One region of the Corynebacterium marquesiae genome, then DNA from elsewhere that is predicted to be linked to it. Evidence: predicted binding sites of a transcription regulator. Region 1 holds the regulator's gene; the other holds the start of a gene.
The links. Region 1 encodes LexA, which represses DNA repair genes until DNA is damaged. Its sites were predicted from a motif close to CGAACANNTGTTCG; they were not measured.

Region 1 (3,417 bases):
CGGATAAAATCATGCCGCACCTTGATTTCGTGTCCATCGGCACCAATGACCTGACTCAGTACACTATGGCTGCAGATCGCCTGTCGCCACAGCTGGCCTACCTGACCGACCCGTGGCAGCCGGCTGTGCTGCGGCTCATTCAGCACACCTGCATCGTGGGCCAAGCCAATAACGTCGCGGTAGGCGTGTGCGGTGAGGCAGCAGCCGACCCGATGTTGGCCTGCGTGCTTACCGGCTTGGGCGTAAATTCGCTATCCGCAGCGTCGACGGCGGTAGCAGGCGTCGGCGCGCAGCTGGCAGAAGTTACCTTGGAACAGTGCCAACAGCTTGCCGAGGTGGCACTGGATGCGGAAAGCCCTGACGCTGCCCGTACCGCAGTGGTAGAACGCATGGAGTCCTTCGCCTAAAGTAGGCGAAGGATCGGGGGATTATTCGCTGGCGAGCACGACCTCAATTTCGCGCTCGCGCAACGCTTCCACGAAAGAATCGGGGGCAGCGGCGTCCGTAATGACGACGTCGATATCGGCGGCAGACGCAAAACTTACCAAATAGTCATTGCCCAGCTTGCTGGAGTCACACATGACCACTACCTTGTGGGCATTGGTGACAAAGGCGGACTTGATGGCTGCCTCTTGGGAGTCGGCCGTCGACAAGCCATGGTCCAGGGTTAGGGCATTGGTGCCGATAAAGGCGACGTCGGCACGCATTAAAGCTATGGTGCGCAGCGCGGTATCGCCAACGACGGCTTGAGTAATCGCGCGGACCGTACCGCCAAGTAGCTGGACGTCAGGCACGCCATTGCCCGCTAGCGACAGGGCGATGGGCAGGCTATTGGAGACAATATTAAACTGCGCCTGAGGGTATTGCTGTCCAATGAGCTCCGCGAACGCGTTAATGGTGGTGCCTGCGTCCAAGAAAATGCTGCCGCCGCCCTGGGGGAGAAAATCTAGGGCCGCGCGGGCGATAGCCGCTTTTGCGCCGGAGGCGGACCGCTGGCGGGTATCCAGGGTAAGCTCCGCGGTCTGGAAGGATTGGGAGGCTACTGCGCCGCCATGCACGCGATGGACGATGCCCTCACGGTCAAGCACCGCAAGGTCGCGGCGAATGGTCTCGGCCGTAACTTCGAAGCGTTCTGAGAGCTCAGTGACGTTGACACGGCCTTCAACGGCGGTGAGCGAAGCGATTTGGCGACGCCGCTCTTCTGCGTACATGATTCCTCCTTGAATCTAGAGACATCGCGTCATGGCGTGGGGGTAAAAGTTGCCACTTTATGCGGAAGTGAAGATCCGGCGATGTTGTTTTGCTTAGTCCATTGTCTCAAAAATCGGGAATAAACGGACTAAAGCAAAAATTTGCACAGCTGCATTGTGGGCCGAACACTCTGAAATGCCTGGTTAGAAGGAAAAGTGGGAAAGTGGGATTTTCGTCTCTTTTGGTGTCCGGGTCCGAATTGGAGCAAAAATGGGGGTAGCAGCAAACGGGCCGCGTCAACGAAGGGTGAACATAGATAGACCCCGCGAGGCCACGCTCGGCCCTTGCGGGGTTATAGAATCTGCGTCGGGTGAGTGCTTAAAGCTTACGGAATACCGATACAACCTTGCCCATGATTTCCGCATCATCGCCGTTGATGGGAGCGTAGGCCTCATTGTGGGGAAGCAGCCACACGCCGGAGGAATCGCGGTGGAACTCCTTGACGGTAGCTTCAGATCCTTCGAGCAGGGCGGCCACGAACTCGCCTTCCTCTGCAACTGACTGGGAACGAATAATTACCCAGTCGCCGTCAAGGATTCCGGCATCCTGCATCGAGTCGCCGACTACTTGCAGCATATAAAGGTCGCCGCCGCCGACCACCTCGTCAGGCATTGGGAAGTATGTGTCGACGTTTTCCTCTGCGGTAATGGGTGCTCCCGCAGCGATACGGCCGACCACAGGAATATAGGAAACAGCACCTGCATCCTCGGGAACTTGCTGCTCAGGCTTAGCCGGCTTGCGGCCGGGCTTTTTGGCGCCATCATCCGTATTAAGGTGACGAACATCTACGGCACGCGGCTTATTAGGGTCTCGGCGCAAAAACCCTTTCTCTTCCAATTGTTTTAGCTGATAGGCGACCGATGATGTGGACTGTAGACCCGCTGCGTCACCAATTTCGCGAATGCTTGGTGGGTAACCACGCAACATAACGGCGTCACTAATGACATTGAGAATGCGTCGCTGGCGGTCAGATAGGGAGGCGTAATCGGTCTTCTCGGTGGTCTTCTTTGGCTTACGGCCCATTGCTGGCTCCTCGGAGGGGATTGGGTGGGTTTATAGGTGGTCTGTTAGCTGGCGGCGCTGAAAAGTTGCCACACGTCATTTGTAGCACGAAAAGTACAGATGTTCGAGATTTACGCGTTGGGGTGGACAAGTATTCGAGGCAATGCTATAAATCGAACGTACCAACTAAATCGAACATTATGGCGACTGGACATCATGACGTGTCGCATGAGGGGCCTACGGTGGGTTCAGTCGTCGAAAGGAAAGTTATGTCTCTGCTGCTCAATTCTCGCAATAACCTGGTAACTCGCAACGCTATCGAACCTGTAGTGGTGCCTTCTGCATCCGTATGGGATGTGGAGCGTGGCTACGGTTCTGCGGTCTGCGGTTCCGCAAACTCTTGGTATGTTCGAACTCTACGTGTGGAAGATTGCACGACCTATCGTTCGAACCGTACGTCGACCGGAGACTCTGGGGACAGATCGAATAGGGGTCGAAGCAGCGTAGGTGAGTCGAACACAGGTAACTACGCATTGGGCGCAGTGTTTGGTGTAGCGGTCTTTGTGGGCACTTTGTTAGGCGGACTAGCTAGCACTGAAGGAAACAGTGCACCGCAACCGCCGGCCTCTAATGTGCATCAAGTAGAGGCTGCAGTAACACGCTAGGGGGAACGGGGGCGAAGCCCGGTGGTCGAGCGGAATTGAAGGTGAGTAAACTACTGGCATAACAACGTCAGTGAAAGGACCACTGTGTATTGCCCCTTTTGTCACAATGAGCAATCCCGCGTCATCGACTCGCGTGTGGTCGATGCTGGAGCGTCGATTCGTCGCCGGCGCGAGTGTGCTTCGTGCAAGGGGCGCTTTACCACGGTTGAGAAAGCCGTGTTGCTTGTGGTGAAGAGAAACGGTCTGGCCGAGCCCTTCAGCAGAGATAAATTGATTCGCGGCGTGCGCCGTGCCTGTCAGGGGCGAGATGTAAGCGACGATGCCCTGAAGAAGCTGGCGCAAGAAGTAGAGGAGACCGTGCGCAGTCATGGCTCCTCGCAGGTCAACGCGAACGAGATTGGCCTGGCCATCCTGGAACCACTGCGGGACCTTGATGAAGTGGCCTATTTGCGCTTTGCCTCTGTATATAAGTCCTTTGAAAGCGCAGATGACTTTGAAT
Region 2 (3,417 bases), on a different contig from region 1:
CCGGAGCAGCTGTCGATATCCTTCCCGTCGACCGTTCCGGGCACATTGCAGATCTATCGGCCCTAGACACGCTTGCCGACGTCGCTACCTGCATGTGGGCCAACAACGAGACCGGGGCCATTCAGCCCATCGAAGAGATAGCCACACGTGCGAATGCGACAGGCACACCCGTGCACGTGGATGCGGTGCAGGCTGTGGGCAAAGTTCCCATCAATTTTTCTGATTTAGGGATCACCAGCCTCGCCGCCAGCGCCCACAAGTTCGGCGGCCCCCGCGGCATCGGTCTGCTTTTGGCCAAGCGCAGTCCTGCGCCCCAGCCGATTGCTTACGGCGGTGGCCAAGAACGGGGCATCCGCCCTGGCACCGTGGACGTGGCGGGCGCTTCCGGTCTAGCTGCGGCATTGGAGGAATCCGTCTCCGAAATCACCGCCCAGGGTGAGCGAATTACTGCTCTCCGCAATAAGCTGCGCGACGGAATTTTCGCCACCATCGACGACGTAGTGGTCAACTCTGCCGAGCCGTGCTTGCCTTCCCATCTGCACGTCTCATTTCCCGGTGCTGATGGCGATAGCCTCATCATGCTGCTGGATTCCTTGCAGATCGAGGCCTCTTCCGGCAGTGCTTGCAGCGCTGGCGTAAACCGCATGTCTCATGTCCTCGAGGCAATGGGCGTAAGTGAGGCGGAAGGAATCGGTTCCCTGCGTTTTACTCTCGGCAGGCTTACTTCGGAAGAGGATGTTGACTACGTCTTGGCTCATCTTCCGGAGGTTATTTCCCGAGCCCGTTCCGTCTAGTTATCATTCCTTTCTTTCGCCGCAGCTCGCCGGGCGGCGATAGCTTGGCCTACCGTAAGCGCCCAGTTCTTGTTCTTGGGCGCTAACGGTCCTTGGGGCTCATCATATTCCCAGCGGCCATCGTCAAAGAGCCATACTATGTCTCCAGTATGCGGATCCATGATGTAGAAGGCACCACCATCGGTTTTGATGTTGTGGTGATGCTGGCAGAGTGATGCCAAGTTGCTCCCCGCCGTTTTCCCTCCCTGTGCATGGTCAATCCGGTGGTCCTTTTGGCAGTTCTCTGCGGGGCGATTACAACTTGGCCAGCGGCACACGCCATCGCGGCCTTCCACGTAGGCGCCAACGAGCGGGGGAGTAACGTAGCTTTCGCTCTCCATCCTTTTTGCAAGGTCCATATCCCGCGTCTGGGTGGGACGCAGACTGTCAGCGGTCTCAGGGCTTACCCATCCGAATCCCCGGATAAATGCGGGAGCAGCCTCCTGGTCGAGGGCTCGGTACATATGAAGAACCACTTTTGCCCGCGACTCAATTTCGCCCAGAATCAACTTGGCTAGGGCTTCAGCTTTCGTGAGGTTATGCTCTTCGGCTGCCTTACTAACGTGTTCATCGATGGCTAGCATGGTAGCTTCATCGAACTCCACTGCTAGCCCAGCCTTCCCGCCGAAACTGTGGTAGGTGAAATAGGAGTCGTTCCCTGCATCAGGCTCCTTATCTTCATTGGGGTGTGGGTCCTCCACAGCGATGAGGCCATTTAGCTTTCGCCGCAAATTGGTATTCGAAGGCAGTACCTGGCCGGGCTTCGTGGGGGTCAGGTAACGCGCAAGCTCTTGGTCTATCCGCTCGAGAATTTCGGTCGGGATGTCGCCCAGCTTGCTAAGCACGGCGTCGATAGTAATAAGACGAGAGAAATCCAGGAAGTAATAGGTTTCCTGGAGCGCCTTTGTCAGTGGTAGCTCTGCGAGTCGATAAAGGGCCATTGTTATGTCTCGCGTGCGCCGCTCGCTTAAGCCCGTGCGGGTGGAAAGTGTGTGGCAAGATATGTCGAAATCTTCTTCTAGGTCTGGCTTCACCTCATTCCAGAATAGGTAATCTTGTTTTCTGATTTCTGTGGCTTTAACTGCAAGCGGATCGTTGGGGTCATTGACTATGTAGTAGGCGTCCAAGATGAAATCCCCCGATTTGTAGAACATGTGTACTTAACTCCATGGTGAATATTTTAAGCCGTGCCCTGCCCCTTTGCAAGGGGTGTGGGCAAAGATATGTTCTAAAGGGATGTATTCCAAGAGGGAGTGAAATGGAGGTAAAGAAAATTATTTCAAGTGGCGCGTGTTAAAGATGTGACACGAGTGAAGGCCTTGCTAGACTCACGCGCATGACATCAAAGAAGGCACTCCGAAAGAGCATTACTGCGGTGGTCACCGTGGCTGCACTAGCCGTAAGTGGTACCGCCGTCGCCCAGGCGGTGAGCCTCGGTGCACCTAAGGGCATTGACGTTGCAGCGCACCAGCATCCAGGCGGTACACCTATCGATTGGTCAAAGGTGCGTACCGACGGTCAGTCCTTTGCATTCGTGAAGGCTACCGAGGGCGGTGATTGGGTAAACCCCCACTATGTAGAGGATATTCAGGCGGCTAATGCTGCTGGACTCAAGACCGGTGCATACCACTACGCACGTCCGGCTGGCGACGCCAAGACTCAGGCGGCCAATTTTGCCGCGCAGATCGCCCTAGCCCCGGATCAGACATTGCCTCCTGCACTTGATATCGAGGTGGCGGAAGGAAAGTCTGCGGCACAGCTGGAGCAGTGGATTGAAGAATTTACTAGCGAGCTCAAGCGTCTTACCGGTCGCACGCCCATGATCTACACCTACAAGTACTTCTGGATGGGGCAGATGAATAACTCCCAGAAGTTCTCGGATATGCCACTGTGGCTCGCGGCCTACCAAGATCAAGCGCCCGATGCCGTAGGCGGTTGGAACAAGCTATCCTTCTGGCAGCGCTCTGGCTCCGGCAAGGTGGCAGGCATTCCTACCGACGTCGACATGAACCTGTTTAATGGTTCCAAGCAGCAACTGCAGTCCTTCAGCGACGGCAACTACGTAGACGTGGGCGGCGCGCTAGAGCAGCTGGTTGTGAGCGATGGGCTTGATTTGAGCTCCGATAGTACGCCGCTCATCGGTGCTATTTTGGCCTTGGCGGCGGGGCTGATTGCGATTCCGCAGCTTGCCGACGCCGCCGAGAAGTCCGGCCTCGATCCCCAAGCGGCGGAGGGCTTGGCTGGCTTCGTAAAGACCCTGCAAGACAAGGACGCCCTTCCAGTGGAGGACCTGGGCGATATGGCCAAGGGCAACTTCTCCGTCAGCGACCTAGCTATCCTGCTGGACAATGCCGGTCACGTGAACAACGTTAAGTCAGGCAACGTCTCCGAGTCGGAGGTATCGGAAGCTAAGAATGCCGCCAAGAACGCCGGCGCTGACGTACCCGATTTTGACGCGGGACAAGTAGCTACGCTGCTTAATCGCGTACTGCAGTAGCACCGGTGAAAAACGCGCGGATCCAGGCCTCGTCTTTGTAATGGGCGGGCACGGCCCCGCCTAAGAGTGCCTTTGCCAGCTGGGCGG

Region 2: the regulator LexA is predicted to act here: its motif matches at 2,050-2,063, upstream of QP971_RS00585 (HNH endonuclease signature motif containing protein).

Annotation. Positions count from the first base shown of each region.
Region 1 is NZ_JASPII010000008.1:28,200-31,616, reverse strand. Features, by position in the region: gene ptsP (phosphoenolpyruvate--protein phosphotransferase) at 1-407, shown strand, start outside; gene QP971_RS06665 (transcriptional regulator SugR) at 429-1,211, opposite strand; gene lexA (transcriptional repressor LexA) at 1,570-2,274, opposite strand; gene nrdR (transcriptional regulator NrdR) at 3,003-3,417, shown strand, end outside.
Region 2 is NZ_JASPII010000001.1:126,204-129,620, reverse strand. Features, by position in the region: gene QP971_RS00590 (cysteine desulfurase family protein) at 1-794, shown strand, start outside; gene QP971_RS00585 (HNH endonuclease signature motif containing protein) at 791-1,987, opposite strand; gene QP971_RS00580 (glycoside hydrolase family 25 protein) at 2,170-3,330, shown strand; gene QP971_RS00575 (spermidine synthase) at 3,311-3,417, opposite strand, start outside.